Regions from separate parts of the Streptomyces sp. NPDC004658 genome, predicted to be linked through region 3. Evidence: riboswitches for the same ligand, from Rfam matches in the RefSeq annotation. Region 3 holds a riboswitch; each other region holds the start of a gene.
The links. Region 3 has a riboswitch for thiamine pyrophosphate ahead of thiC (phosphomethylpyrimidine synthase ThiC). Riboswitches for the same ligand answer to the same signal wherever they lie in the genome.
Positions count from the first base shown of each region.

Region 1 (10,285 bases), on a different contig from region 3:
CGCGGGGGCGGGCGATGGAGTCCCGTATCGCCCTCGTTGACCGGATCGAGCAGGCTCCGGACGCGCTCAAACGTCTGGGCGGTTAATATGCGGGCAAAGTCAACGGCCGTTGACGGCCGATGCGTTGACACTACTTATGGAGCGCTTATAAACCTGTGAGCCTCCCGGGGTCGCTGGGGCCTCAGCTGTCCGTGTCTCACTCGTCGCCCCAACGTCCCCTCCACCCCCCGCAATTGCACTCTGTAAAGGACAAACATTGTCCAAGACTCTCCGTAGCGTACGCCGTTCCGTGCGCGTTCTGGGTGTCGCCTCCGGGTCCGCGGCGCTGGTGCTGGGCCTGGCCGGTTCCGCTCTCGCGTGCAACATCAAGGACTTCTCCGCCGAAGCCAAGTGCGACGGCGGCAAGGGCGTCATCGTCGTCACCGACACCGACGCGTCCGCCAAGGACGCCACCGTCAGCGTCTTCCTCAAGGGCGTCGGCGGTGTCGAGACGAAGATCGGCGAGCAGCCGGTCAAGGGGTCCAAGGAGGGTGTTCGGATCACCTTCTCCGAGGACTGGAAGCCGAGCGCCACCTACCGGATCCACGTCAAGGCCGGCACCATCGTCGACGAGGACATCCAGCCGGACCTGGTGACCCCGTCCACCGCCTGCGAGACCGAGAGCGAGTCCCCGAAGCCGACGGCGAGCGCGACCGTGTCGCCCTCTCCGTCGCCGTCGTCGTCGCCGAGCAAGTCCGCCCCGGCCCAGCCGGCGACCCCCGCCCCGTCGGCCTCGGGGTCGAGCTCCGCCCCGGCCGGCACCTCCGAGAACGCGCCGTCCCCGGCGGCCGGTGAGTCCAACCTCGCCGAGACCGGTGCGAACTCCAACACCGGCCTGATAGCCGGCGTCGCGGCCCTCCTGGTCGTCGTCGGCGGTGGCGCCGTCTGGTTCGGCATGCGCCGCCGCGGGGCGAGCCGCAACGGCTGACCGCACCGCCGTACCGCCTCCGGCCCGTTCCCTGTGCCCAGGGGACGGGCCGGAGCGCGTCAGCCGAACACGGTCCGCTCCAGCCAGAGTTCCAGCACCTCCCGGTCGCCGAGCACCTCCAGGCCGGGCGTGTCCAGCGGCAGCCGGCGGTAGAAGGCGAGCAGCACCGAGGTGAGCGGGCCGCGCAGGGCGACCGTGGCCTTCTCGTGCCCGCGCCGCCAGCTCACGCCCTCCTCGCCCAGCTCGACCATCCACTCGGCGTGCAGGGCCGGGTCGGCGTCGGTGGCGTGCAGATGGATCGAGCGCTTCGGGCCGCGCAGATCCCGCGCCGCCTCGCGGGGCGTGTTGCCCTGCACCCACTCCACGAGCTGGAGCCACTCGTCCAGCGCGTCCGCCGCGATGTCGGGCGCGACCTCGTAGGGAAGCCCGGCGGCGAGCGTGGCGTCGGCCCGGTGCACGGTGATCTCGCAGGCCATACGGCGGGCCCAGAAGCCGGTGTTCAGCATCCCGGCCCACGCCCACACCCCGGTGTCGGGACCGGCCTCGCGCAGCGCGCCGACGACCCGCTCACCGGTGTCGGCGAGCCACTCGTCCAGGGCCGCCGCGTCCCCGCGCCCCTGCGGACCGGCGCCCAGCGGCACCCGCTCCGGCGGGATGTTCTCCCGCGCCCGGGTGCGCACCAGGGTGTCCACCCAGCGCAGGGCGCCCCCCGTGTGGCGCACGAGGTCTTCCAGCGACCAGTCGGGGCAGGTCGGCACGGTGGCGGACAGGTCGGCGCCGGACGTCACCACGGCTCTCAACCGCTCGACCTGGTGGGCGATCTCGTCACAGTAACGGTCATGCGTGAGCACGGACATGACCTCACCCTAGGGGCGTCCTGATCAGTCGAGCACGACGGTTTCGGCCACGTCGAACTCCACGCCGACCCGGGCTCCGGGCTCCGGCGCGTCCCGGAGCGGGCAGGCCGCCTCCAGCCGGGGGCCGTCCGCCGGCTGGAGGTGGACGGCCACGTGGGTGCCCCTGAAGGTGCGGGCGGTCACCGTGCACGCCAGGCCCTGGTCGGCGGGGACGAGCCGGACGCCGGCGGGCCGGACGAGGACCGTGCGGTTGCCCTGCGCGGAACCGTCGGGCACCGGCAGCTTGCCCCACGGGCTGTCGGCGGCCGTGCCGGCGACGGTCGCCGGGACCACGTTCTCGAAGCCGAGGAAGCGGGCGACGAACGCGTCGGCGGGCCGCTGCCACACCTGGAGCGGCGTCCCGGTCTGCGCGATCCGCCCGTCCCGCATCACCACCACCCGGTCGGCCAGCGCGAACGCCTCGCCCTGGTCGTGGGTCACGGCGAGCACGGTCGTACCCAACCGGCCGAACAGCTCGCGCAGTTCGACCACCAGCCGCTCCCGCAGCGAGCGGTCCAGCTGGCCCAGCGGCTCGTCCAGCATGAGCAGCCGGGGGCGGGGCGCGAGCGCCCGGGCGAGGGCCACGCGCTGCTGCTCGCCGCCGGACAGCGAGGCCACCGCCCGTCGGGCGGCGCCGGGCAGCCCGACCAGCTCCAGCAACTGGCCCACCTCGGCGTCCCGTTCGCCCTTGGCGACGCCGTGCATGCGCAGTCCGAAGGCGACGTTGGCGCCGACGTCCCGCTGCGGGAACAACTGGTGGTCCTGGAACATCAGTCCCACGCCCCGCTGGTGCGCGGGGACGCCCGCCTGGTCCCGGCCGTCGAGCAGGACCCGTCCGCCGGACAGGGGCTGGAGTCCGGCCACGGCCCGCAGCAGGGTCGACTTGCCGCTGCCGCTGGGGCCGAGGACGCACACCACCTCGTGCTCGGCGACATCGAGCCCGACGGCGTCGAGCACGGCCCGCCCGCCGAAGCGCACGGTCGCGGCATCCAGGCTCAGCAGCATCTAGAACTCCCCCGTCCGGTCGGTCCGCAGCCGCTCCAGGAGCAGCAGCGCGGCGGCGCACACCACCATCAGAATCGTCGACAGGGCCATCGCCTGGCCGTAGTTGAGGTCGCCGGGGCGGCTGAGCAGCCGGGCCACGGCGACCGGGAGCGTGGGGTTGTCGGGGCGGGCGATGAACACGGTGGCCCCGAACTCGCCGAGCGACACGGCGAACGCGAACCCGGCCGCGACCAGCAACGCCCGCCGCACCAGCGGCAGATCCACCTCCCGCCACACCCGCCAGGGCGAGGCGCCGAGCACCGCCGCCGCCTCCCTGAGCCGGACGTCCACCGCGCGCAGCACGGGCAGCATGGTCCGTACGACGAACGGGGCGCCGACCAGCGCCTGGGCGAGCGGCACCAGGAGCCAGGACTGGCGCAGATCGAGCGGCGGCTCGTCGAGCGCGATCAGGAAGCCGAAGCCGACGGTCACGGCGGAGACGCCGAGCGGCAGCATGAGCAGGGCGTCGAAGCCCCGCACCAGCCGTCCCGCGTCCCGCCGGGCCAGCGCGGCGGCGGCGAGACCGCCGATCACCACGGCGATGCCGGTGGCCGCGACCGCGTACTGGAGCGAGGTCCACACCGCGTGCACGGGCGCCACCAGGAACGTACCGCCGTCCGCGCGGGTCAGCGCCCGGTAGTAGCCGAGGCCGGGCGCGTCCAGGGAGCGGCTGACCAGAACGGCGAGCGGCAGGACGAGCAGCAGCGCGACGGTGGCGAGCACCGAGGCGAGCAGGGCCCACTGCCCGGCCCCACGCGGGCGCCGCGCGGTCGCCCCCGGGTCCACGAGCCGCAGCGCGGTCTCCCGGCGCCGCACCGTCCAGGCGTGCACGGCGAGGACCGCGCCGACCGCCGCGAACTGGACCAGCGTGAGGACGGCGGCCGTGGACAGGTCGAAGACCTCGGAGGTCTGCCGGTAGATCTCCACTTCGAGGGTGGAGAAGGTCGGGCCGCCGAGGATCTGCACCACGCCGAAGGAGGTGAAGGTGAACAGGAACACCATCAGGGCGGCGGCGGCCACGGCGGGCGCGAGCGCCGGCAGGGTGACCTTCCGCCAGGCCGTCAGCGGGGAGGCGCCCAGCATCCGCGCGGCCTCCTCCTGCCGGGGGTCGAGCTGCGCCCACAGCCCGCCGACGGTCCGGACGACGACCGCGAAGTTGAAGAAGACATGGGCCAGCAGGATCGCCCACACCGTGGTGTCCAGCCGTACCCCCCACAGCTCGTCCAGCAGTCCGCCCCGGCCGACCAGTGCCAGGAAGGCGCTGCCCGCGACGACGGTCGGCAGCACGAACGGGACGGTGACGACGGCCCGCAGCACCTGCTTGCCCGGGAAGTCGAGGCGGGCGAAGACGTAGCCGGCGGGCAGGGCGAGCAGCAGGGTGAGCGCGGTGGAGGCGAGCGCCTGCCAGGTGGTGAACCACAGCACGTGCCGGATGTCCGGCTGGGCGACGACGTCCGCGATCCGCCCCAGGTGCCAGGCGCCGTCCATCCTGAGCCCGCGCGCGACGATCGCGGCCACGGGCCAGGCGAAGAACAGCGCGAAGAACGCGACGGGCAGGGCCATGAGGCCGAGCCGCGCCGCGCTCCCGCGCCTGTCCCTCGCGCGGGCGGTCACTTCAGTACGAGTGACGTCCACGACTTGACCCACTGGTCGCGGTTGGCGGCGATCTTGTCGGGGGCCATGGTCTCGGGGTCCTTGGCGGCCGGCCCGTACTTCGTGAAGTCGGCGGGGACGGCGGCCCCCTTCACGACCGGGTAGACGAACATGTTGAGCGGCATGTCCTCCTGGAACTCCTTGGAGACCAGGAAGTCGATGAACGCCTTGGCCCCCTCGGGGTTCTTCGCGTTGCTGAGCAGCCCCGCGAACTCGATCTGCCGGAAGCAGGTGCCGGTGGCCACGCCGGTCGGGGCGGTGGCGGGCCGCTTCTTGGCGTAGATCACCTCGGCGGGCGGCGAGGAGGCGTACGACACCACGAGCGGCCGGTCACCGCCCGCCTTCTTCCCCCCGGTGGAGCCGGAGAACTCCTGGGAGTAGGCCTGCTCCCAGCCGTCGACCACCTTGACGCCGTTGGCCTTGAGCTTCTTCCAGTAGTCCTGCCACCCTCCCCCACTCTCGGCTCCGCTCGAGCGGGAGGTACCCCCATCCCCGAACCGCGCGGCGCTGCCCAGCAGGAAGCCGAGGCCGGGAGAGGAGGTGGCCGCGTTCTCGGTGACGAGGAGGTTCTTGTACTGCGGCTTGGCCAGGTCGGCGAAGGTCTGCGGCGGGGCCAGCCTGTGCTTGCTGAACCAGGCCTTGTCGTAGTTGACGCAGATGTCGCCGTAGTCGACGGGCGTGACCCGGTGCTTGGCCCGGTCCAGCTGGTAGGGGGCCGCGACCTTGTCGAGGCCCTTGGCCGTGTACGGCTGGAACAGCCCGTTGTCGAGGGCGCGGGAGAGCAGGGTGTTGTCGACGCCGAAGAACACGTCGCCCTGCGGGTTGTCCTTCGTCAGGATCGCCTTGTTGACGGCCTGCCCGGCGTCGCCGTCGTTGAGGACCCGCAGCTTGTACCCCGACTGCTTCTCGAAGTCCCGCTGCACCTTCTTGGACACGGCCCACGAGTCGTGGCTGACGAGGGTGACGGTCCTGGAGTCCGAGGACGACCCCCCGTCCGACGCACCGCACGCGGACAGCCCGATCAGGCCGAGCCCGACCGCCACGGCCACGAAGGTCTTGTTGTGCACTGGATGTCCTCCTGGGGTTGGCCAGGAAGAGACGCGGCCCTGCCCGGGCTCCGCTGGGGAGACCCGGGCAGGGCGCAACAGCTTGAGTGATGACCGAACTTCCTACCCAGAATGACCTGGGCGAGGTTCAGAGGGTCTGCGGCCCTGTCCGCCGCACTCTCAGCGCTGTGGCGCTCCCCTGTCGGAATATGAAGATATGTGGACGGGGTCAGATTACCGCTCGGTGGCGGCGAGCTGACCACAGGCTCCGTCGATCTCCTGTCCACGGGTGTCCCGGACGGTGACGGGCACGCCGTGGGCGGCGATGGCCTCCACGAACGCCTTCTCGTCCTCCGGGCGCGACGCGGTCCACTTCGACCCCGGCGTCGGGTTCAGCGGGATGAGGTTGACGTGCACGGGCTTGCCCTTCAGCAGCCGCCCGAGCCTGTCCCCCCGCCACGCCTGGTCGTTGATGTCGCGGATGAGCGCGTACTCGATGGACAGCCGGCGCCCGGACTTCTCGGTGTACTCGAACCCGGCGTCCAGCACCTCGCGCACCTTCCACCGCGTGTTCACGGGGACGAGGGTGTCGCGCAGCTCGTCGTCGGGGGCGTGCAGGGAGATCGCGAGCCGGCACTTGAGACCCTCGTCCGCGAACCGGTGGATGGCCGGCACGAGTCCGACGGTGGAGACGGTGATCCCGCGCTGCGAGAGACCGAGCCCGTCCGGCGTCGGGTCGGTGAGCGCCCGGATGGCACCGACGACCCGCTTGTAGTTGGCGAGCGGCTCACCCATCCCCATGAAGACGATGTTGGACAGCCGCGCGGGCCCGCCGGGCACCTCGCCGTCCCGCAGGGCCCGCATGCCGTCCACGATCTGGTGGACGATCTCCGCGGTGGACAGGTTCCGGTCCAGCCCCGCCTGCCCGGTCGCGCAGAACGGGCAGTTCATACCGCACCCTGCCTGCGAGCTGATGCACATGGTGACCCGGTCCGGGTACCGCATGAGCACGGACTCGACCAGCGTCCCGTCGAACAGCCGCCAGAGCGTCTTGCGCGTGGTCCCCTGGTCGGTGGACAGATGCCGGACGACGGTCATCAGCTCCGGGAACAGCGCTTCCTGGAGCTTGGCGCGGGAACCGGCGGGGATGTCGGTCCACTGCTCCGGCTCGTGCGCGTACCGCGCGAAGTAGTGCTGCGAGAGCTGCTTGGCACGGAACGGCTTCTCACCGATCCCGGCCACGGCGTCCTTGCGCTCGGCAGGCGTGAGGTCGGCGAGATGCCGCGGCGGCTTCTTGGCTCCGCGCGGCGCGACGAAAGTGAGTTCTCCGGGCTTGGGCATGGTGGTTCCAGTGTCGCAGATCGACTTGGGTGGGCTGCGGGTGCCGTTCGCTGCGACTGTCGTCAGTGGTCGCCACCTGTCGCCGCTGAGCGGCCTCGGACGGCCCAGGGACGGCCCGGCCGCCCCAGAGCCCGTCGAGCGGCCGAGCACCCGGCACACGCAGACGAGTCTCGTGGAGGCCCCCAGTTCCTCGAACGCCTCGTGCAGTCCCAGGTACTCCTCCGTCGCCAGGCCGGCGTCGACCTCGAACAGCCCGTCCGGAGTCTGCGGCCCGTGGGCCCGGAAAAGCCGCCGCCGGGTGGGGGATGCGTTGGCGGGCAACCGCGCACGATCCAGGGGCCGCGGCTTGTCCGCGTACCGGAAAGGGAAGAGCGCGTGCTCGTTGATCACGGCGTACTCGTATCCCCGTACGTCCCGCACGGACTCCCCCAGCTCCCGTGCCGCGTCCGCCAGCCCCTCACGCACCGCTCCGGCGAGGGCGACACCGTAGGGACTCCGCTTCTTCAGCCCCGCCGCCATGTGCGCCGCGTGAGCCTTGGCATGCGCCTTGGCCAGTTGCACTGGAACCGCGGCGGCGAGCGCGCCGGCATGCCGCCCGAACCGCTCGACCGCCCAGTCCGACGGTGCTGCCGGATCGCCCCCCGGCATGGACATGCAGCGCCCCCTTCGCCCGATCACCCGCCTTTCAACTGTGTGACACGTACACGAAGGGCACACAAGGGAGCGATCCGGCCATGACGCGAGCCGGGAGTTCTGTCACCGCTGACTGGTATCAATGGGCCGCATGGATCTTGAACAGGCGAACCCTGATGACCTCGCGGCGCTTCGTGCGGCTTTCGCTGTCGACGATGGCGCTCGGTCCGCGCTGGGCTGGGAAGCGGTGCGCGCGTTCGAAGCGGAGCACGGCATGGTTCTGCCGGAGCCGTACCGCACCTTCGTCGCCGAGATCACCGACGGTTCGCCCTCCGGGCCGCCGGACTACGGGTTGCTGGGCCTGGCCGAGCTGCCCGATGACTGGGGGGACGACCGGCCCGTACGTGACCTGAGCCGGCCCTTCCCCCTCACCTCGCAGTGGCTGTGGGAAGAGGACGACTCGGAGCCGTCCGAGGAGACCGACCTGGTCATGGGCCGGGTCTTCGATCACGGGTCGATCGTCCTCGGATCGGACGGGTGCGGCATGTACTGGCACCTCGTCGTCACCGGCGCGCATCGTGGACACGTCTGGTTGATCACCGGGGAAGGCGCCACCCCGTTCGGAGCCGAGTTCGGATTCACCACGGCTGAGCCGGGATTCGCCGGGTGGGTCAAGCACTGGGCCGCCAACAAGCCCTGGTTCGACGCCGAGTGACGTGGCCGGCCTCCCGACGCCGATCGCCGAGCGCGGCACGTTCACGGACCCGTTGCCGCTCCGACGGCACGGTGAGGTGACCGTTCTAGTCGCCGTCGGTGTCCCCGCTGCCGCCCCGGCGCCGGCCGCTCTTCTGGGCGGTGCTCAGCAGTTCGCCCGCGCCGCGGGTGAGCGCCGCGACGACGCGGACCCAGCGCGGGCCGCCGCGCTCCGCCCAGACCACGCACACGCAGCCGCCGATGGCGAGGGCCAGGACGCCGAGCAGTGGATAGATCATGTTCCCCCCTGTGTTCCCGCGTACCTTGCCATGGAACGTGTCACCACGTCACGGGCAGGGTCCTCGGCCCGCGGATCAGGCCCTGCCGTTGGAACTCGACCTCCTCGGGTGGCACGGCCAGCCGGATGCCGGGGAAGCGGGTCAGGACGGCGTCGATCATGACCTCGGCCTCCATGCGGGCCATGACGGCGGCCAGGCAGTGGTGCGGGCCGTACCCGAAGGCCACGTGGGCGAGGTTGACGCGGTCGAAGTCCAGGGTGTCCGGGTCGGGGAAGACCGCGGGGTCGCGGTTGGCGGCGAGGTAGGCGTTGTAGACGACGTCACCGGCCCGGATCAGCCGGCCGCCGACCCGCACGTCCTCCGTGGCGACGCGTGGGATGCCGACGCCGTTGCGGTGCGGGACGTAGCGGAAGAGTTCCTCCACGGCCCGCGGCAGAAGCTCGGGCTCGCGGCGCAGCCGGTCCAGGTGTCCGGGGTGGGTGAGCAGCGCGTACATCATCGAACCGCTGTTGTTGCGGACCGCGTGGCCGCCGCTGACCTGGACGGCGATGGCGAGGGAGACCGCCTCGTCGTCGGTGATCTCCCCGGCCGCGGCGGCGCGCGCCAGCACGCCGGCCAGATCGTCGCGGGGTTCCTCCCGGCGTCTTTCGAGCAGTTCGGTGATCCGGGCCCGGGTGGTCCGGGCCGCTTCCCTGGCCCGCTCCTCCGACTCGGCGCCCGCGGACAGCAGGGCTTCGCCCGTCGTGGCCCAGCGGTGCCAGTCCTTCTCCTCCACACCGAGGAAGTCGCGGAGCACGGCGATCGGAAAGGGTCCGTGCAGGTGTTCCATGAGGTCGGCCGGGGCGCCGGCGCGTGCCATCCCGTCGAGCAGGTCGGCTGCCCTGCGTTCCGCGAGCGGCCGCAGCCGCCGCATGCTCCGCCCGGTGAACGCGCGGGCGACGACCCGGCGCAAGCGGGTGTGCCGGGGCGGGTCGATGTACTGCAGGCCCGCCGTCTGCGAGGCCACCGGCGCCGGGCGCATGGTGGTGACGGCGCGGCCGACGACCCGTTCCCGGGAGAACCGCGGGTCGGAGGTGACGAACCGGACGTCCTCGTACCGCGTGACCAGCCACGCGCACCCCTCGCCGTACGGCAGCTTGATCCGGGTGACCGGCTCCTCGCGCGACAGCACGTCCAGGAACGGGTCGGGGACGAGTCCGGGCAGATCCTCGACGGGCCAGAACCGGACGGGCGGGGATGGCGGGGCGGCGGCGGGGCCGGGACCGGGGTCGGCGGAGGTGGGGGCCGGGTCGATGGGGGCCTGATCGGCGGAGGCGGGGCCGGCGGTGGCGGGCGTCGGGTCGAGGGGCATCGGCTCACTCCCTGCTGCGTCGCCGGGCGGCGGTGGAACGGCCGTCCTCTGAGGAAGTCTGCCGCGCGCCGACACCGGCCGCCGATTCGTGCTGCGGCATCCGGGTGCCGGGGGTGCCCGAGTACGACACCACCCGCCGTACGACACCGGCCTCCGTACGACACCGGCCTCCGTACGACACCGGCCTCCGTACGACACCAGGGGTACGACGACGGCCCCCGCCCTGTTTCAGGACGGAGGCCGAAGAGCCGTACCGGTCACGCGGAGCCGACGAAGATCACCATCAGCAGCCACACCACCGGAGCCGTGGGCAGCAGCGAGTCGAGCCGGTCCATGATGCCGCCGTGCCCGGGAAGCAAGGT
Region 1 covers NZ_JBEXKG010000011.1:26,532-36,816, reverse strand. The annotation lists gene ABZV94_RS07035 (Rossmann fold nucleotide-binding protein) at 1-86, shown strand, start outside; gene ABZV94_RS07030 (LAETG motif-containing sortase-dependent surface protein) at 290-967, shown strand; gene ABZV94_RS07025 (maleylpyruvate isomerase family mycothiol-dependent enzyme) at 1,027-1,824, opposite strand; gene ABZV94_RS07020 (ABC transporter ATP-binding protein) at 1,849-2,868, opposite strand; gene ABZV94_RS07015 (iron ABC transporter permease) at 2,869-4,470, opposite strand; gene ABZV94_RS07010 (thiamine ABC transporter substrate-binding protein) at 4,518-5,627, opposite strand; TPP riboswitch at 5,709-5,817, opposite strand; gene rlmN (23S rRNA (adenine(2503)-C(2))-methyltransferase RlmN) at 5,841-6,947, opposite strand; gene ABZV94_RS07000 (hypothetical protein) at 7,720-7,851, opposite strand; gene ABZV94_RS06995 (SMI1/KNR4 family protein) at 7,813-8,295, shown strand; gene ABZV94_RS06990 (hypothetical protein) at 8,381-8,572, opposite strand; gene ABZV94_RS06985 (cytochrome P450) at 8,613-9,923, opposite strand; gene ABZV94_RS06980 (phosphatidate cytidylyltransferase) at 10,181-10,285, opposite strand, start outside.
Region 1: it holds a riboswitch for thiamine pyrophosphate, as region 3 does, so the genes downstream of both, ABZV94_RS07010 (thiamine ABC transporter substrate-binding protein) here and thiC (phosphomethylpyrimidine synthase ThiC) in region 3, are expected to answer to the same signal.

Region 2 (10,285 bases), on a different contig from region 3:
GTGACGCTCCCCGTCTACCGGGGCGACTCCGTCAACGGCTTCGACTTCACCGAGGCCAGCCGCATCCCGGACCCGGAGCGGCTGAAGCGCATGTACCACGCGTCGGCCTCGACGCTGAACCTGGTGCGCGCCTTCACCACCGGCGGTTACGCCGACCTGCACCAGGTGCACGCCTGGAACCAGGACTTCGTGCGGACCTCGCCGTCGGGCCAGCGCTACGAGCAGCTCGCGCGCGAGATCGACAACGCGCTGAACTTCATGCGGGCCTGCGGCACCGACCCGGAGGAGTTCAAGACCGTCGAGTTCTACTCCTCGCACGAGGCGCTGCTGCTGGACTACGAGTCCGCCCTGACCCGGGTCGACTCCCGCACCGGCAAGCTGTACGACGTCTCGGCGCACATGGTGTGGATCGGCGAGCGCACCCGGCAGCTGGACCACGCGCACATCGAGTTCGCCTCGCAGATCCGCAACCCGATCGGCATCAAGCTCGGCCCGACCACCACGGCCGAGGAGGCGCTGCGGTACATCGACCGCCTCGACCCCGAGCGGGAGCCGGGCCGGCTGACCTTCATCGTCCGCATGGGCGCGGGCCAGATCCGCGACAAGCTCCCCGAGCTGGTCGAGAAGGTCACGGCGTCCGGCGCGACCGTGGCCTGGGTGACCGACCCGATGCACGGCAACACCTTCGAGGCGGCCTCCGGGCACAAGACCCGCCGCTTCGACGACGTGCTCGACGAGGTCAAGGGCTTCTTCGAGGTCCACAAGGCGCTCGGCACCCACCCGGGCGGCATCCACGTGGAGCTGACCGGCGACGACGTCACCGAGTGCGTGGGCGGCGGCGACGAGATCTTCGTGGACGACCTGCACCAGCGCTACGAGACGGCCTGTGACCCGCGGCTGAACCGCAGCCAGTCGCTGGACCTGGCGTTCCTGGTGGCCGAGATGTACCGGGACCAGTGACCCGGGACCGGTAGCGGCCTTCTTGGGGCGCGGATCACATCCGATCCGCGCCCCTGCCACTTTCACGGGTGCCGGGGATGGGTTAGGTTAGGTTTGCCTCACCGAAATGGGGATGGCAGAGAGAGCGACCCCGTCGGGAGGTGAATCCGCGTGTACGTCTGCAGCTGCTTCGGTGTCACCGAGGACCAGGTCAAGCAGCACGCGGAGAACGGCGCCTGCACCCCGCGCCAGATTGCCTCCGCCTGCAAGGCGGGCACCGACTGCGGCGGCTGCGTGCGACGCATCCAGGCGCTGCTCGGCCGTGGCGCCTGTCCCCGCCGGGAACTGATCGACCAGCGCGCCCCGGCCCTCGTACCGCTGGACGACGCCGCGTAGCGTCCTAGGAGTCGGGCTGGCTCTGCTCGACGACCGTCGACAGGTAGAGCGCCTCGCCCAGCTTGTCCACCAGTTCCAGCTGGGTGTCCAGGTAGTCGATGTGGTGCTCCTCGTCGGCGAGGATCGCCTCGAACACGTTCGCCGACGTGATGTCGTCCTTCTCGCGCATCACCTGGACGCCCCGGCGCAGCCGGTCGATGGCCTCGACCTCGATCTGCCGGTCGGCCTGGAACATCTCGGTCACGGTCTGCCCCACCCGCACGTGGAAGAGCCGCTGGTAGTTGGGCAGGCCGTCGAGGAGCAGGATGCGGTCGGTGAGGATCTCGGCGTGCCGCATCTCGTCGAACGACTCGGCCCGCGTGTACCGGGCGAGCTTCGTCCACCCCTTGTGGTCCTGGAGCTTGGCGTGCAGGAAGTACTGGTTGATCGCGGTCAGCTCGGCGGTCAGCTGTTCGTTGAGCAGTTCGATGACCTCGGGGTCGCCTTGCATCGCTGTGGACTCCTTCCAGGTGGACCCGGCCGATAGCGCCGCATGATTGCACCGGTGGGGAAGATCGTCCAGTAAGTACGCACTTAGTAAGTACGTCCCGAGGTGATGGTGGTTGCCCGGTTCGGGAGTGGGTGGTCAGGGGCACTGCCCGAGGTCTGTCAGGATGGATACATGGGTCATCCGGTGGAGCGAGAGTCTGGGGCAGCGGCAGGGTCCGAGCTTCCGCCGGGTCAGCGGCTCCAGCGCGGCTGGCCGGTCACGCACTACGGGCCGGTCCCGAAGTTCCGGCCGGAGCGCTGGGAGTTCCGGGTCTTCGGCGCCACCGCCGACGGTGGCAAGCGCACCTGGAGCCACGAGGAGTTCACGGCCCTTCCGTACACCACCGTGGTGGCCGATCTGCACTGCGTGACGAAGTTCAGCATGGTCGGCGCGGAGTGGGGCGGCATCCCGGCCCGCGCGATCGTGGACCTGGCCCCGCCGGCGCCCGACGTCACCCATGTGATGGTCTGGGCGGAGTACGGCTTCAGCTCGAACCTGCGCCTCACGGACTTCGTCTCCGACCGCACGCTCTTCGCCACCCACAAGGACGGCGAGCTGCTCACCGCCGAGCACGGCTTCCCGGTCCGGCTGATCGTGCCGCACCTGTACGCCTGGAAGGGGCCGAAGTGGGTCCGGGGCGTGGAGTACATGACCGCCGACCGGCGCGGCTTCTGGGAGGAGCGCGGCTACCACAACATCGGCGATCCCTGGAAGGAGCAGCGCTACTCCTACCAGGAGGAGCCCGGGGAGGGCCCCGAGCTCTGACTCCCGGCCCCGGGGACCTCAGTGGTGGTACCGGTGCACCACCGCGTGCCCCTTGCCCCGGCCGATCATCCACTTGTTGACCGGGGTGGTCACCGCGAACGCGATCACGAACGAGACCGCGAGCGAGATCCAGAACCGCGCGTCGCCCAGCGTGGCGTCCATCGCGGACGGCCAGACCAGGATCACCCCGTTGTCCATCAGCTCCATCACGGCGATGGACAGGGTGTCCGCGGCCAGCGCCACCCGGAAGGCCGTACGGAAGTCGACGCCGGCCCGCAGGACCCCGCGCAGGGTGAGCGAGTAGCCGAAGACGAAGGCCAGGGCGATCGCCAGCACCATGGTCGGCAGGTTGCCCCAGCCGAAGGCCGTGCCGACGACCATGCCGAGCACCTCGCCGACGGCGCAGCCGGTGAGGCAGTGCAGGGTGGCCTGGGCGGCCATGGCCCAGGTGGCGGCGGGTGCGTGGTGGTGCGGCCCGTGGTCCGCGTCCGCGTGCCCGTGGTGGTGTGCGTGCGCTGCGTGCGCCTCGTGCTGCATGACTGCCCCCAAGTCGGATGACGGCTCCTGCGCCCGACAGGAACCATATACCCCCTGGGGGTATTCCCCAACGGTCAGTCCTCGCGGAGTTTCTTCAGCCGCTCCACGTCCGCCGCGTGCCCCTCCCTGCCGCCGGGCGTCTCGATGATCAGCGGTACGCCCTCGGTCGCGGGGTGCGTCATGAGCGCCCGGAACGGGTCCTCCCCGATGTGGCCGGCGCCGATGTTCTCGTGCCGGTCCTTGTGGGCTCCCACCACATCCTTGGAGTCGTTGGCGTGGATCAGCTTCAGCCGGCCCGGGCCGACCGTGTCCACCAGCAGGTCCAGCGTCCGATGCATGCCGCTCGGCCCGGTCAGGTCGTGCCCGGCGGCGAAGACGTGGCACGTGTCCAGGCACACGCCCAGCTTCGGATGCGCGTCCAGCGCCTCGAAGTACGGCCCGAACTCCCAGGTCCGCGAGCACAGCGAGGCGCCCTGCCCGGCGGTCGACTCCAGCAGCAGGAACGGGTCGTCGTCGTGGGTCAGCTCGTCCAGCAGCGGCAGCAGGTGCGCGCGCACCTGCCGCAGCGCCACCTCCCGGGGCCGCCCGCCGGTGGCGCTGCCGGTGTGCACCACGACACCCAGCGCGCCGATCTCCCGCCCGCGCCGCAGCGAGTGCCGCAGCGACTCCACCGACCGCTCCACGGTCGCCTCGGTGTGCGAGCCGAAGTTGATCAGGTACGGCGCGTGGACGTACGCCGGGATCGACTCCTCGGCGCAGGCCGCGCGGAACGCCTCGTCCTGGCGCGGGTTCCCGGCGGGCGTGGCCCAGCCGCGCGGATTGGCGACGAAGACCTGCACGGTCTCGGCCTTCAGGTCACGGGCGTACGACAGCCCGACGGAGTGCAGGCCACCGGCCACGGGCACATGGCCGCCGACCGGGTTGCGGGGGATCTTCCGGGCGGGGGACGACTGAACGGGACTCACCCGTTCAGGGTGTCATGTCCGCCCCCGCGCCCGGACCGCGCTCCCCGGTGAGGCCGGTCACCGGATGGTGATCTTGATCGTCGACCCCTTGGGCGCCTGGTCGCCGCCCTCCACCGACTGCTTCTTGACGGTGTCCCCGAACAGCCCGAGCAGCCCGCGGTCCTCCTTCACCTTGAAGCCGGCCTCCTCCAGGGCCTGGTGGGCGTCGTCCACACTGTCGCCGACCACGTCCGGGACCTCGATCATCTCCGGACCCTTGGACAGGGTCAGCGTCACCGTGTCGCCCTCGGCCGCCTGGCGACCGTCGCCCGGGCTCTGCGCGGCGACCTCGCCCTCGTCGTACTCGGAGTTGACCCGCTCCTCGGCCACCTTCACCTTCAGCCCGGCGTCCGTCAGGTCCTGCTTCGCGCTCTCCAGGTCCTCGCCGGTGACGTCCGGCACGTCGATCGGGCTGCCCTTGCTGACGATCAGCGCGATCGCCGAGCCCGCGTGCCGCTCGGTGCCCGCCTCGGGTGTCGTACCGATCACCGAACCCCTGGGGACGTCGTCGCTGAACGCGCGGGTGACCATGCCCGGCTCCAGGTCGTCCGCCTTCAGCCGCGCCCGCGCCTTCGCGAGCGACTGCCCCGACACGTTCGGCACGTTCACCGTCTCCGGTCCCAGCGACACGGTCAGCGTCACGGAGTCGTGGTCCCGGATCCGCGCGCCGGGCGCCGGGTCGCTGCCGATCACCGTGCCGCGCTCGACCGTGTCGCTGTACGCGCGCCTGACCTGCCCGACGTCCAGCCCGGCCGCCTTCAGCCGCTCCCTGGCCTGCGCCTCCGTCTTCGCCAGCAGCGGCGGCACCTTGGTGAACTGGCCCGAGTTGATGTACCAGACCCCGGCGCCCACGCCGAACACCACCAGCACGGCCGCGATCACCGCCAGGACGGTGCGCGAGGGCCGCGCCGGGCCCCGGCGGGGCGGCACCGGCGGGCTCGGGAACCGGGCGGTGCGGTCGATGCCGTCCACCGGGGCGTCCGTGTCCTCGTCGACGGGCAGTGGACGGGACGGGGGTCCCCCCGCGCGAGCGAAGCCGAGCGTGGGGGAGGTCAGCGCGCGCGGGATCACGCTCGTGCGGTCCTCGGCGTTGTCGTGCTCCGCGGTCAGCGCCTGCGGCGGCAGCGCGTCCAGCTGCTCGTCGGTCAGCGACAGGCGGGCCTCACGCACCTGGGCGAGCAGGGCCACGGCGTCGTGCGGCCGGATGTCCGGGGTGCGCGCGGTGGCCGACGCGACCAGCTCGTCCAGCTGGTACGGCAGGCCGGGCACGCGTGCCGACGGCGGCGGCACGTCCTCGTGCAGGTGCTGGTAGAGCACCTGGGCCGGGGAGTCCCCGGAGTGCGGCTTGGCGCCCGTCAGCATCTCGTACAGGACCACACCGCACGCGTACACGTCGACGCGCGGGTCGGTGGTGCCCTGCTCGATCTGCTCAGGCGCGAGATAGGAGACGGTCCCGAGCACCGCACCGGTCGTGCTGGTCACCGTGTCCACGGAGCGCACCAGCCCGAAGTCGGCGACCTTCACCCGGCCGTCGTCGCCTATCAGCACGTTCTCGGGCTTCATGTCCCGGTGCACGAACCCGGCCCGGTGCGCGGCACCGAGCGCGGCGAGCACCGGCTCCAGGATGTCCAGCGCGGCCCGCGGCTGCACCGCGCCCCGCTCGCGCAGCACGTCCCGCAGGGTGCAGCCGGCGATGTACTCCATCGCCAGGTAGACGTACGACCCGTCGGTCCCCTGGTCGAAGACCTGCACCACGTTGGGGTGGTCCAGCCGGGCGACGGACTTGGCCTCCCGGATGAACCGCTCGACGAACGCGCCGTCGGCCGCGAGCGCCGGGTGCATCACCTTCAGCGCGAGCACGCGGTCCAGGCGGGTGTCCAGGGCCCGGTAGACCGTGGCCATCCCGCCGGCCGCGATCCGCGCGTCGACGCGGTACCGGCCGTCGAGCACCTGCCCGACGAGGGGGTCCTGAAGGGTCGTATCCACGAGAGGGGAGTCTACGAGGGCGCACCGACGCTTCCCCCGCCGAGACCGCTTTCCCACCAGCACTGCAGCCGACCTGTGACGCACTCACGACCTCGCGGACGCCGACGGCGGACGGGCCCTAGAACGCCGGCCGCTCGGGATCCAGCCGGGCCACCCCCTCCACGGGGGACGACGCCTCGGCGAGGTACCGCCGGGGAATCCGCCCGGCCAGCCGGGCCAGCCGGCCCCCCTCCACCGCCAGCTTCATGGCGGTCGCCATCAGTTCCGGCTCCTGGGCCCGGGTCACCGCGGAGGCGAGCATCACGCCCGCGCACCCCAGCTCCATCGCCAGCGCCGCGTCCGACGCCGTACCGGCCCCCGCGTCCAGGATCACCGGCACGCGCGCGTGCTCCACGATCAGCTGGAAGTTGTGGGGGTTGCGAATCCCCAGACCGGACCCGATCGGCGAGCCCAGCGGCATGACGGCGGCGCACCCCACGTCCTCCAGCTTCCGCGCGAGCACCGGATCGTCGTTCGTGTACGGCAGCACCGTGAACCCGTCGTCGACCAGTGTCTCCGCCGCCTCCAGCAGCTCCACGGGATCCGGCAGCAGCGTCCGCTCGTCGGCGATGACCTCCAGCTTCACCAGGTCCGTGCCCAGCGCCTCCCGGGCCAGCCGGGCGGTCAGCACGGCCTCGCCCGCGGTGAAGCAGCCGGCCGTGTTCGGCAGCACCCGGATGCCGAGCCTCTCCAGCACCGACAGCACCGACCCGTGCACGGAGGGGTCCACCCGGCGCATCGCGACCGTGGTCAGTTCCGTACCGGAGGCGACCAGCGCCCGCTCCAGCACGTCCAGGCTGGGCGCCCCTCCCGTGCCCATGATCAGCCGGGAGGAGAAGGTCAGGTCACCGAGGACCAGGGGATCGTCGGCCATGGCTCAGCCTCCCTGCACGGCGGTGAGGACTTCGACCCGGTCGCCGTCGGCGAGGGCGGTCGTCGCCCACTGCGCGCGCGGGACGACGGTCTCGTTGACGGCGGCGGCCACCCCGCGCGGGGCGGCGGTGAGGGTCCGGACGAGGGTGTCGAGGGCGGTGCCCGGGGCGATCTCCCGGCGCTCCCCGTTGACGGAAATCATGACCGGGCCGTTCATGCGGGCTGCTCCAGCTCTTCCATCGTCTCCTCGGATGCGGTGTCCTCGCCGGGCGCCGCGTTCTCCCCCGGCGCGCCGAAGCGCCGCGGCGTGAACGGGCGGGCCTCCTCGGGAAGCTCACCGGTGACCAGGGCGTGCGCCAGTACGTCCCCGGTGACCGGGGTGAGCAGCACGCCGTTGCGGTGGTGCCCGGTGGCCAGCAGCAGCCCGGCCAGCCCGGACGGGCCGAGCAGCGGCGCGTTGTCGGGGGAGCCGGGGCGCAGCCCGGCCCGGGTCTCGGTGAGCGGCAGCTCGGTGATGCCGGGCACCAGCTCGTGCGCGTCGCGCAGCAGCTCGTACACGCCCCCGGCCGTGACGGTCGTGTCCCAGCCCAGCTCCTCGCTGGTGGCACCGACGACCAGTTCGCCGTTCTCCCGGGGCACCAGGTACACCTGGCCGCCCCGCACCACGGCCCGCACGGTCCGGCTCAGGAACGGCGCGTAGCGGCGCGGCACGGTCAGCCGCAGCACCTGTCCCTTCACCGGCCGCACCGGAGGCAGCAGCTCGTCCGGCACGCCCGCGAGGCGTCCGCTCAGGCTGCCGGCCGCGAGCACCACCCGGTCCGCGCGCAGCGCGGTGCCGTCCGCCGTGGTGACCCCGGCGGCCCGCTCCCGCACCACGTCCAGCCGCTGCGCCCACGCGCGGTGGAACACCACACCGGCCCGCTCGCACGCGTCCACCAGGGCCGCCGCCAGCCGGCGCGGGTCGATCTGGTGGTCGCCGTCGACCCGCAGCCCGCCCCGCACCCCGGGCGCCAGCATCGGTTCCAGGCGCCGGCACTCCCGCCCCGACAGCCACTCCGAGTCGAGGCCCGAGCGCTGCTGGAGCGCGTGCAGTTCGCGCAGGTGGGCACGGTCGTCGGCGTCCAGGGCGACGGCGAGGGTGCCGCAGCGGCGGTAGCCGAGGTCACGGCCGGTCAGTTCGGTCAGCTCGGCCGCGAAGGCCGGGTAGCGGCGGGCCGATTCCAGGTTCAGGGCGAGCAGGGTCTCCTCGCCGTAGTGCAGTTCGGTGACCGCGGCCAGCATCCCGGCCGCAACCCGCGCGGCCCCGCCGCCGGGTTCGGGGTCCACGACAACCGTGGCGAGCCCGCGCTGCGCCGCGCGCCAGGCCGTGACCAGGCCGATGATCCCGCCCCCGATGACGAGGACGTCGGACGTACGTGACGACATGGGCGTCCAGCCCCTCCCTTCGCCGGCATGACCCGGATCAGGTTCGTACGGTCGGAGGCCGCCAGCCTCCCTCTCAGCCCGGTGCGTCCGGGCTCCCGCGAGTGCTTGTACGGTGGCAACCCTAGCCCGCCGCCCTCCTCACCCGTAAGGGAGCCCCGTTCCATGGCCCGATCGCTCGACGGACTGATCCTCGCCCCCGTGGCGGACCAAGCCCCAGGTCAGGTGGGTACCCGCACGCGGTTCGCGTACCACGAGAAGGACGGCGAGATCTGGGCCGAGTACGCGGGCGGCGATATCGTGCGCGGCCATCTGGTCGGCACCCGCGAGGGCGACCGGCTGGACTTCCGGTACGTGCAGCTCAAGACCGACGGGACGACCTCCTCGGGGCACTGCGTGTCCACGGTCGCCGAGCTGCCCGACGGGCGGGTACGCCTGGACGAGACCTGGGAGTGGGAGTCCCGGGCCGGCTCCGGCACGAGCGTGGTCGAGCAGGTCACCGAGCACGCCCCCTGACTGACGGATCGTCAATTGTCTATGGTGATCGGGTGAGCGAGCAGACAGCGCAAGAGGGCACGGCACCGGAGCGGCGCGTGGTCGTCGTCGGCGCGGGCATGGCCGGGGTGCAGACCGCGGTCGCCCTGCGGGAGCAGGGCTTCCGGGGCGACGTGACCATCATCGGCGCCGAACCGCACCAGCCGTACGACCGGCCGCCGCTGTCGAAGGCGGTCCTGCTCGGCAAGGCCGAGGGCTCCGCCTTCGAGGTCGACTTCGAGTCCCTCGGGGTCGAGCTGCGGCTCGGCTGCGAGGTGTACGGCGCGCGCCCCGCCGAACACGAGCTGGACACCGAGACGGGGCCCGTGCCGTACGACGTCCTGGTCGTCGCCACCGGTGCCGAACCGGTCCGGCTGCCCGGCACCGAGGGCGTGCCCGGCGTGCACCTGCTGCGCACCCTGGACGACGCCGAACGGCTGCGCCCCGTGCTCGCCCGGCAGCACGACATCGTCGTCGTGGGCGCCGGCTGGATCGGCGCCGAGTTCGCGACCGCCGCCCGGGAGGCCGGCTGCGCGGTGACCGTCGTGGAGGCGGCCGGCCATCCGCTCGCCGGCGCCCTGCCCGCCGAGGTCGCCGCACCCATGGCCGCCTGGTACGCCGAGGCGGGCGTGGAGCTGCGCACCCACGCGCGCGTGGAGCGCGTCGAACCCGGCGAGGTGGTGCTCGCCGACGGCACCCGGCTGCCCGCGGGCGCCGTCGTCGTCGGCATCGGCGCCCGCCCCGCCACCGGCTGGCTGGCCGGCTCCGGCATCGAGCTGGGGGCGCACGGCGAGGTCCTCACCGACGACCGCCTGTGCACCTCCGCGCCCGACGTGTACGCCGTCGGCGACTGCGCCTCCTTCCCGTCGGCGCGCTACGGCGAGCGGCTCCTCGTCCACCACTGGGACAACGCCCTCCAGGGGCCGCGCACGGTCGCCGCGAACATCCTCGGCGAGACCCCCGCGGTCTACGACCCGGTGCCGTACTTCTGGTCCGAGCAGTTCGGCCGGTTCGTCCAGTACGCCGGCCATCACACCGCGGCGGACCGCCTGCTCTGGCGCGGCGACCCGGCAGGGCCGTCCTGGACGGTCTGCTGGCTCCGCGAGAACCGCCTGGTGGCCCTCCTGGCCGTCGGCCGCCCCCGCGACCTGGCCCAGGGCCGCCGCCTCATCGAGGCCGGCCGGCAGATGGATCCGCAAGCCCTGACCGACCCGGCGCGGCCGCTGAAGAACGCCACGGCGTAGCACATCCTCCCGCCGGG
Region 2 covers NZ_JBEXKG010000050.1:12,259-22,543, reverse strand. The annotation lists gene ABZV94_RS19205 (class II 3-deoxy-7-phosphoheptulonate synthase) at 1-960, shown strand, start outside; gene ABZV94_RS19200 ((2Fe-2S)-binding protein) at 1,111-1,335, shown strand; gene bfr (bacterioferritin) at 1,340-1,825, opposite strand; gene ABZV94_RS19190 (sulfite oxidase-like oxidoreductase) at 1,997-2,629, shown strand; gene ABZV94_RS19185 (DUF4396 domain-containing protein) at 2,648-3,166, opposite strand; gene ABZV94_RS19180 (deoxyribonuclease IV) at 3,241-4,131, opposite strand; gene pknB (Stk1 family PASTA domain-containing Ser/Thr kinase) at 4,189-6,156, opposite strand; gene ABZV94_RS19170 (thiazole synthase) at 6,275-7,069, opposite strand; gene thiS (sulfur carrier protein ThiS) at 7,073-7,285, opposite strand; gene thiO (glycine oxidase ThiO) at 7,282-8,493, opposite strand; TPP riboswitch at 8,491-8,602, opposite strand; gene ABZV94_RS19155 (hypothetical protein) at 8,656-9,006, shown strand; gene ABZV94_RS19150 (FAD-dependent oxidoreductase) at 9,039-10,268, shown strand.
Region 2: it holds a riboswitch for thiamine pyrophosphate, as region 3 does, so the genes downstream of both, thiO (glycine oxidase ThiO) here and thiC (phosphomethylpyrimidine synthase ThiC) in region 3, are expected to answer to the same signal.

Region 3 (10,285 bases):
CCGTCGGGCACCTCGGGGTCGCGGATGAACTCCCGGTAGGCCTCGTCCAGCACCACCAGCACATCAGCGGGCACCCGGTCGAGGAACCGCTCCAGTTCGGCCCGCCGCACCACCGTGCCGGTCGGGTTGTTGGGGTTGCAGACGAAGATCAGCCGGGTCCGGTCGGTGATCGCGTCCGCCATCGCGTCCAGGTCGTGCACATCGCCCGGCGTCAGCGGCACCTGCACCGAGCGTGCGCCGCTGATCTGCGTGATGATCGGGTACGCCTCGAACGACCGCCAGGCGTAGATCACCTCGTCACCGGGGCCGCTGGTGGCCTGGATCAGTTGCTGGGCGACGCCGACCGAACCGGTGCCGGTGGCCAGGTCGGAGAGCGGCACACCGAAGCGGTCGGACAGCTCGTTCATCAGCCCGGTGCAGGCCATGTCCGGGTAGCGGTTGAAGTCGCAGGCCGCCGCCGTCACGCTCTCCAGCACGCCGGGCAACGGCGGGTACGGGTTCTCGTTGGAGGACAGCTTGTAGGCGACCGGACCGCCGGCCGCGGCCGGCTTCCCCGGCTTGTAGGTGGGGATACCCTCCAGCTCGGCGCGCAGCTTCGGGCTCGTCTCGCTCACCGCAGTCCTCCTCGCGACCACCGGCGGCCCGTCGACACCGCCGGCATCCAATACTCCTCACCTTAAGAGGATTCGGCGCCGCTGCGAACAGGTGCGGGAGGGCCGGCAGTGCGGCCGTCGCCGCCGGGAGGTTGCCAAGCTCACGTCTTCCACCGGCATCCAGGGCATCCCCGTACGAAGGCGTACGTTTCGGGGGGCGCGCCGTACATATATCTATGCGCCGGTAGCTTGCGCCGTGGCGCGCGTCCCCCGTGAAGGTGAGTTGAGACCTCTTCGAGACATCGGGGACTTGGTAGGTCCATCCGCGTCGACAAGTCACGTCTTACTATTGGATCGGTCAACAACCTTGGGTTCCAAGGAAGTTGACCTCCAATGACCATGCAGAAACGTGCCTGTCAACGCGTGCATATGCGTCCGCACTACCCCACCGCATGAGCCCTACTATCGGCTCGCCATGACAGCAGCAGGGAAGCACCAGGTGAGCCGCGCGGAAACCTCACGTCGAGGCAGCCGGCCGGGCCGGGCGGGCATCAGAGACGTCGCCGCCGCCGCCGGGGTCTCCATCACGACCGTGTCCGACGCCCTCAACGGCAAGGGCCGGCTCCCGGATGCCACCCGGCGCCATGTCCGTGAGGTCGCCGACCGGCTGGGGTACCGGCCGTCGGCCGCCGCCCGCACCCTCCGTACCGGCAAGTCGGGTCTGATCGGCCTGACCGTGACGACGTACGGGGATGAACCTTTCACCTTCACCGAGTTCGCCTACTTCGCCGAGATGGCCCGGGCCGCGACCTCGGCCGCGCTCGCCCGCGGCTACGCCCTGGTCATCCTGCCCGCGACCTCCCGCCACGACGTCTGGTCCAACGTCGCCCTGGACGGCACGGTCGTCATCGACCCCTCCGACCAGGACCCGGTCGTCAGCGAGCTGGTCCGGCAGGGCCTGCCGGTCGTCTCGGACGGCCGCCCGGCCGGCGCGCTCCCCGTCACCGCCTGGGTCGACAACGACCACGAGGCGGCCGTACTCGGCATCCTCGACCACCTCGCCGCCGCCGGCGCCCGCCGCATCGGCCTGCTCACGGGCACCACGACGGACACGTACACCCACCTGTCGACCACCGCGTACCTGCGCTGGTGCGAACGGGTCGGCCAGGACCCGGTCTACGAGGCCTACCCCGCGCACGACCCGTGCGCGGGTGCCGTCGCCGCCGACCGGCTGCTCGCCCGCCCCGACCGGCCCGACGCGGTGTACGGGCTGTTCGACCCCAACGGCACCGACCTGCTCGCCGCCGCCCGCCGCTACGGCCTGCGCGTCCCCGACGACCTGCTGCTGGTGTGCTGCAGCGAGTCCACCGTGTACGCCAGCACCGAGCCGCCCATCACCACCCTGTCCCTGAAGCCGCGCCGCATCGGCACCGCCGTCGTCCAGCTCCTCATCGACGCCATCGAGGGCGTCGAGTCGGACCAGCCGGTCGAGCAGGTGATACCGACCGAACTGATCGTGCGCACCTCCTCCCAGCGGCGGTCCCCGCGCACGACGGTCAGCCCGCCGCGGACACCGGACGAGAAGTAGCACCACCCGCCGCACCGGCCCGCGTGGGGCCCGGCCGGTGCGGAAGAGGTGACCGGCCGGTGCGGAGGACCGGCCGGCACGGTCCGGGCGGGGCGAACCCGCCGGACCGAGGAATCGTCCGGCCGCCAGCAGGCCGAACATCTGCCCAAACGGGGCGAAAGCCGCGGTGAACTGGAGTCTTGTTCCGATTCACCACCCCTGGGTCATCACACGGCGCGACGCGCATTCCTATGATGGGCCCACGACACCGCGGACCGCTGCGACCAGGCAGTCCGAAGCGGTGCAGATGCGGCGCGATGGTGGAGGGGTCTGATGACTCAGGGGGCCGGTCAGGGACCCGAGGCGGAGCGGACGGCGACGCTGCGCGACTTCCGGGTACCCGCGTACGTCCACGAGACCGGTCCGTACGTCCAGCACGTCCACCCCGGCGACGTGGTGCCGCCCACCGACGAGGCGTACCCCGACGGCTACACCCCCACCCAGCGCGACCTGCCCGTCATCAACCGCGGCGACACCCTCCAGGTCCCCGTCGAGCCCGCCCCCGCCGCCCCGGCCCCGCAGCCCGCGACCGGGCCCGGCCCGCTCTACGTCGTCGGTGACGTCCACGGCTACCTGGACGAGCTGGTGGCGGCCCTTCAGGAGCAGGGCCTGATCGACGCCTCCGGCCAGTGGTGCGCCGGCACCGCCCGGCTGTGGTTCCTCGGCGACTTCACCGACCGCGGCCCGGACGGCATCGGCGTCATCGACCTGGTCATGCGGCTGTCCGCCGAGGCGGCGGCCGCCGGCGGCTACTGCAAGGCCCTCATGGGCAACCACGAGCTGCTGCTCCTCGGCGCCAAACGGTTCGGCGACACCCCGGTCAACTCCGGCGCGGGCACCGCCACCTTCCAGGCGGCCTGGCTGCTCAACGGCGGCCAGAAGACCGACATGGACCGCCTCCAGGACCACCACCTGCAGTGGATGGCCCGCCTCGACGCCGTCGAGGAGGTCGACGGCTATCTGCTCCTCCACTCCGACACCACCGCCTACCTCGACTACGGCGACTCCATCGAAGCGGTCAACGACACCGTCCGCGAGGCTCTGACCCGCAACGACGCCGACGAGGTCTGGGACCTGTTCCGCAAGTTCACCAAGCGCTTCTCCTTCCGCGACGAGGGCGGCGCCGACGCCGTGCGCTCCCTCCTCGATACGTACGGCGGCACCCGGGTCGTTCACGGGCACAGCCCCATTCCCTATCTCCTCGGCCAGGTCGGCTCCGAGGACGGCGAGGAGAGCACCCGCCCGGTCGTCGAGGGACCGCACGTCTACGCCGACGGACTGGCCATCGCCATGGACGGCGGAGTGACCATGGCCGGAAAGCTGCTGGTCCAGCAACTGCCCCTGGACAACTGACCGTTCGTCGGGCGGACCTCCCCCAGCCGCGTACGCGCAGGCCGGACCGCAAATTCCGGCAATCCCCTGTCACCGCGCGCCGTCACGGCTCTACCATCGGCTTATCCGTAGCAGGCTCCCCTCCGTTTCTGCCCGACGGCTCGCCGGCGTGCGAGCCCCAAGCCCTACGGAGCATCGGGGGATGCACATGAACAGCGTTCCGCAGCACCTGCAGAGCGAGGACCGCCAGGAATTCGAGCGGCTCCTCGATGAGGCGCTGCGCTCCGCACCGCACCGACCGGAACTGGCCGCCGTCGGACAGCGGCTCAACTCCGAACAACTGCGCACCATGGCGCTCAACGCCTCCGCCCTGATCACGGCAGCCGCGGCGGCCGAGTACCAGCACTACGTCAAGCTGCGCGACGCACTGCGCCACCCGGCGCTGTCCGGTCCGCCGGCCGTCGGCGACTCCGAGGAAGCGGACCCTGGGGCGACCGCCACGGGCCTCGCCACCACCCTCGGCGAAGCCGCCGAGAGCGCCGGCGCGGGCGCCATCGCGGTCATCGCCGTCCTGGCTCCCGTCCTCTCCGGAACCGCCGCGGTGATCTTCCTGCTCGTCGGCTACATCCTGAAGATGCTCGACCCCGGCCAGGCCTTCGCCCGGACCATGCTCACCGCCGGCTGGGTGTTCGGTGCCATCACCGCGGCGGCGATCCTCGTCGCCGCGGTCGGACTGCTGCTCACCGCCCTGCGCAACAGCACCCCGGCGGACGACCGGGCACGGGACGCGGCCCACGAGGAACTGGCCAGGGCCAAGGAGGCCTGGCGGGACGCCTTGCTGGAGCGCGGCATCCTGCCCTTCCTCCGGGAGGCACTCAGCGAGCCCGGCCCGCCCGCGGCGCATCCGCCGACCCCGCCCGCACCGACCGGCCGCATCCCGCGCCTCGGCTACGACCGCCCCGGCTTCACCAGCCCCGAGGACGGCACCGGGACCGGCCGCCCGAGCTTCACCAGCCCCGACTACACGAGCCCGGACTTCGGCGGCCCGGAACACCGGCCCGAGTGACCCGAGCGGCCCACCGGTCCGCCGCCGTCACCCCGGCCGGCCGCGCACCCCACGGCGCCCGTCGCACCAGCCGGCCGCCATCGGACCGGCCGGCGCGACGAGTTCCGCATGCGTCGTTCAGTCGGCGATCGGCAGGTACACCCGGTTGCCGGCCGCCGCGAACTCCTTCGACTTCTGGGCCATGCCCTCCTCGATCTCGGCCCGGCTGCCGCCGTGCTCACGCCGGATGTCCTGCGAGATCTTCATGCTGCAGAACTTCGGGCCGCACATGGAGCAGAAGTGCGCCGTCTTGGCGGGCTCCGCAGGCAGCGTCTCGTCGTGGAACTCCCGAGCCGTGTCCGGGTCCAGCGCGAGGTTGAACTGGTCCTCCCACCGGAACTCGAAGCGAGCGTCGGACAGGGCGTCGTCCCACTCCTGCGCTCCGGGATGCCCCTTGGCGAGGTCCGCCGCGTGTGCGGCGATCTTGTAGGTGATGACGCCGGTCTTGACGTCGTCCCGGTTGGGCAGGCCCAGGTGCTCCTTGGGCGTGACGTAGCAGAGCATCGCCGTGCCCCACCAGGCGATCATCGCGGCGCCGATGCCGGAGGTGATGTGGTCGTACGCCGGCGCGACGTCCGTGGTCAGCGGGCCGAGCGTATAGAACGGAGCTTCATCGCAGATCTCCTGCTGAAGGTCGATGTTCTCCTTGATCTTGTGCATCGGGACGTGCCCCGGGCCCTCGATCATGGTCTGTACGTTGAAACGCCTGGCGATCCTGTTGAGTTCCCCGAGCGTCCTCAACTCCGCGAACTGTGCCTCGTCGTTGGCGTCCGCGATGGAGCCCGGCCGCAGGCCGTCGCCCAGCGAGTACGTGACGTCGTAGGCGGCGAGGATCTCGCACAGTTCCTCGAAGTTCTCGTACAGGAACGACTCCTTGTGGTGCGCCAGGCACCACGCGGCCATGATCGAACCGCCGCGGGAGACGATGCCGGTCTTGCGGTTGGCGGTGAGCGGGACGTACGGCAGCCGGACGCCCGCGTGGACCGTCATGTAGTCCACGCCCTGCTCGGCCTGCTCGATGACGGTGTCCTTGTAGATCTCCCAGGTCAGTTCCTCGGCCTTGCCGTCGACCTTCTCCAGGGCCTGGTAGAGCGGCACCGTGCCGATGGGGACGGGGGAGTTGCGCAGGACCCACTCGCGGGTGGTGTGGATGTTGCGGCCGGTGGACAGGTCCATGACCGTGTCGGCGCCCCAGCGGGTCGCCCAGGTCATCTTCTCCACCTCCTCCTCGATGGAGGAGGTCACCGCCGAGTTGCCGATGTTGGCGTTCACCTTCACCAGGAACCGCTTGCCGATGATCATCGGCTCGATCTCCGGGTGGTTGACGTTGGCCGGCAGCACGGCCCGGCCCGCCGCGATCTCCTCGCGGACCACCTCAGGGGACACGTTCTCCCGAAGGGCCACGAACTCCATCTCGGGCGTGATCTCGCCCCGGCGGGCGTACGCCAGCTGCGTCACCGCCTGGCCGTTGCGGCCCCGCCGCGGCTGACGCGGGCGTCCGGGGAAGACCGCGTCGAGGTTCCGCAGCCCGCCGCGCGGCGAGGTGTGCTTGATCCCGTCGTCCTCGGGACGGACCGGCCGACCCGCGTACTCCTCTGTGTCACCGCGCGCGATGATCCAGTTCTCCCGCAGTGGCGGCAGACCGCGGCGGACGTCCGTGTCGACGAGTGGATCGGTGTACGGGCCCGACGTGTCGTACAGCGTGACCGACTGCCCGTTGGTGAGGTGCACCTGACGGACCGGCACGCGCAGATCGGGGCGTGAGCCCTCGACGTACGCCTTGTGCCAGCCGATGGACTTCCCGGCCTCCTGGGACTTCTCGTCCTGGATGGAGGCAGGCGTGCGTGTGTCCTTGTTGGCCATGAGACCTACTCCCTACGCCGGCATTACCCGGTAACAGGTTCAGCGGTCGACGCAGCGGTTTCCGTCTGCCGACATTTCCTGTGGAACACCTCTTGTTCCACGTGAAACATCGCGTGTACGGAGGTCAGCGCCCTCTCAGCCCGGTGCTCCGAGCTCCCGCGTGTGCAAAGGTGCCTCCACGCTAGCGTCATGTGTGGCGCGGTGAACAGTGGGCCCCCACCGTTCTTGCGATGATCGGGCGGTGACCAGGATCGAGCAGTACCCCTACCAGCCGCCCGAGCCGCCCCGCCGGGACGACCCGGAACAGGGCGACGGACACGGCCACCGTCCACACAGCCACGATCACTCGGACGGCAACAGCCACTCGCACGGCCACAGTCACAGTCACGGCCCCGCGGCGCCCGTCTCCCAGCACCTGCGCAAGGTCATCGCGGCGATCCTGGTCCCCTTCACCGCTGCGGTCCTGGTCGGCCTCGTGGTGCTCTGGCCCGGGCAGGCCCCCTCCCATAAACGCACCGGCGTCGGCTTCGACCGGCAGACCCAGCAGGCGACGGTCACCCGGGTCGTCGAGGTCAGCTGCAAGTCGGTGAACGCGTCCGGCAGCAGCCCGACCGGCGCCACCTCCACCGCGCAGGGCGCGTCGGCGGAGGCGAAGGCCAACGAACGGTGCAAGAAGGCCACCATCCGGGTCGACACCGGCAAGGACAAGGGCCGTACCTTCACCGAGGTCGTGCAGCCGGACCAGTCACGACAGCTGGACCAGGGCGAGAAGGTCGTGGTCGCCTACGAGCCCTCCGCCCCCAAGGATCTGCAGTACTCGGTGACCGATGTGAACCGGAAGTTCCCCATGGCACTGCTCGCGGGGATCTTCGCGGTCGCCGTCGTGGTGGTGGGCCGGCTCCGCGGCGTCATGGCGCTGGTCGCCCTGGCCGTGAGCTTCCTGGTCCTGACGCTGTTCATCCTGCCGGCGATCCTGGAGGGTGCGAACCCGCTGCTGGTGGCCGTGGTCGGTTCGAGCGCCATCATGCTGATCGCCCTGTACATGTGCCACGGTCTGTCGGCGCGTACGTCGGTGGCGGTGCTCGGCACGCTGATCTCACTCTGCCTGATCGGCGTGCTCGGCTCGCTGTTCATCGGCTGGGCCGCCCTGACCGGCAACACGGACGACAGCACCGGCCTGATCCACGGCCTGTATCCGTCGATCGACATGAGCGGTCTGCTGCTGGCCGGCGTCATCATCGGCTCGCTCGGCGTCCTGGACGACGTGACGGTGACGCAGACCTCGGCCGTCTGGGAGCTGCACGAGGCCAACCCGTCGATGGGCTGGCGGGGACTGTACCGGGCGGGCATCCGCATCGGCCGCGACCACATCGCATCCGTGGTCAACACCCTCGTGCTCGCCTACGCCGGTGCCGCACTGCCGCTCCTTCTGCTGTTCTCGATCGCGCAGAGCAGCGTCGGCACCGTGGCCAACAGCGAGCTGGTGGCCGAGGAGATCGTGCGCACGCTGGTGGGCTCGATCGGTCTGGTCGCCTCGGTGCCGGTCACCACCGCGCTGGCCGCGCTCGTCGTGTCGGCCGACCGGCCCGGCCCCGCTGCCACCGCGCCCGTGGGGGCACAGCGCACACCGGCACGCGGCGGACGGGGCCGACGCCGGAAGCGGTGACGCGGGGGAAGGGGTGCCGGAAGCGCTTTGTCCCTAGTCGGAGGGTCCGCTGCTCAGGGGGAGACCACCGCGCAGGGGAGGTCACCGCGCAGAGGGCCACCGTGCAGGGGCGGGCCCGCCGGAGCGGACCCCCGCCGCAGAAGCGTTCCTGCACAGTCCCACGCGGCACGGCGGATCGCCCGCCTACCCGGGCAGTGACGCTTCAGCCGGCGCTCTGTTCCTCGGCCAGGATGCGGTCCAGGGCCTCGTCGAGGTGAGCGTCGAAATCGGCGAGCGCGCCCTCCTGGCCGAGCGGCACGAGCTTGTCCGTACGATCCAGGAAGGCCACGAGCGGCGGCGCCGACGAACGGAACAGGGCCTGGTCGCCGCCGACCTGAAGCCGGATCAGCACCTCACCCAGCACCTCGGTGTCGACGGGGGCGATGTGCACGTCCCCCTCCCCGCACGGGCGGCCGACCCCGTCGATCAGCAACTCCCGGCCGAATGCCCAGGTCACGGGCGCATCGCCGGGCAGATGGAAGGTGAGGCGTACGGCATACGGATCACAGGTCTCGTAGCGCAACTCCACCGGGATGCGGAAGGAGAGCTCCTCCGACACGAGAAAGCTCATCATGACTTCTGCCTGTACGGACTCGCGCATCGCCTATCCCGTCATATGACATCGACTGGCCGGGATTGATCCCTCTGACCGTGGTCAAATCTTGCTGAAAGTACACGGGAGATCACAAGGAGTAAGTTTTCACATACTGATAGAGAGAGTGAGCGATCCCAGATGCCGCCCGATCTCCGCCTGCAGCCGCTGTGCCGCGGGCATCAGCCGGTCGGCCTGCTGAAGGGGCAGGGAGATGGCCATGGTGGCCGCGGTGGTGCCCACCGTGATCGGGACCGCCGCGCAGACGGTGCCCACCGCGTACTCCTGGCGTTCCACCACCGGTTCCATGCGCCGCATCCGGGTCAGACGCCGCAGCAGCGCGTCGTTGTCCCGCACGGTGTACGGCGTGAGGGGCCGTACGGGGTACCGGGCGAGGTGGTCGCGCCGGGCGTCCTCGTCCAGCTGGGAGAGCAGGCACTGTCCGATCGCGTGCGCGTGGCCGGTCTCGCGGAAGTCCGCCCACTCCTCCACCGCGGGCGTCTGGCGGGAGTCGGAGACGCACATGACCTCGATCTCCCCGTCCCGGTACATCGCGTAGTACACCGGCACACCGATGGAATCCCGCCAGTGCGCGAGCGTGTCCGCCACCGTGCTGCGACGTTTCTGCTGCGCTCCACTGCAGGCCAGTCGCTCCACCGCGTCGCCGAGGAAGAACAGCCCCTTCTCCCGGCGCAGATAGCCCTCGTGGACCAGGGTGCGCAGCAGGTGGTACGCCGTGGGCAGCGCGAGCCCGGTCTCACGGGCGAGTTGCTTGGCGGTGGCACCGTAGGCGTGCGCGGCGACGGTCTCCAGCAGGCGCATGGCGCGCTGGACGGAGCCGATGAGCGTGGAGGTGGGAGTGGGGGCGGCCGGTGATCCCGGCCGGCCGGCGGAGGGCGGTGGTCCGCAGCGGTCCGCGGCACGCGGAGGTCCGGGGATGTCCGCCGCCTGTGGCTGGTCCGGGACGGCCAGGGGCACCGGTCGTTGGACGGGGGGCGCGCAGGAGCGCGGTGGGGCGGGGGGTGCGTGGGGTTCCGCCGGTGCGGTGTCAACCGTGGCCAAGGGTCACTCCCGGAGCGCGAGGGGCAGCCCGTGCGAGGAAGAGCACGGAGGGGGGTCTGCGCCGCCCACGGGGCCGGACCCCGTGGGGAGTTCCGGACTTTAACCGCCGCCACCGCCCGCGGACGGCTTCCGCGTGAAACTTCCCCCGCCCGAGGGAACCGGCCCTCCGTCACGGGTGACCGGCTCCCTGGTGCCTCACCAGTCGCTGCGCGACGAGGAGTTCCCCATGAACTTGCGGACGAGGTAGATGAGGCCGCCGACCAGGGCGACGAAGACCAGCACCTTGAACAGCAGGCCGATCACGAACCCGACCACCGTCGCTATCAGGCCGCCGAACACGACCAGGGCGATGACCGGCACCGCGACCCACTTCACCCACCACGGCAGCCCCGCGAAGATCTCTCGC
Region 3 covers NZ_JBEXKG010000001.1:38,300-48,584, forward strand. The annotation lists gene hisC (histidinol-phosphate transaminase) at 1-614, opposite strand, end outside; gene ABZV94_RS00180 (LacI family DNA-binding transcriptional regulator) at 1,069-2,181, shown strand; gene ABZV94_RS00185 (metallophosphoesterase) at 2,494-3,573, shown strand; gene ABZV94_RS00190 (hypothetical protein) at 3,755-4,618, shown strand; gene thiC (phosphomethylpyrimidine synthase ThiC) at 4,736-6,520, opposite strand; TPP riboswitch at 6,513-6,690, opposite strand; gene ABZV94_RS00200 (YibE/F family protein) at 6,762-8,186, shown strand; gene ABZV94_RS00205 (SsgA family sporulation/cell division regulator) at 8,389-8,826, opposite strand; gene ABZV94_RS00210 (IclR family transcriptional regulator C-terminal domain-containing protein) at 8,926-9,879, opposite strand; gene ABZV94_RS00215 (DUF5326 family protein) at 10,075-10,285, opposite strand, start outside.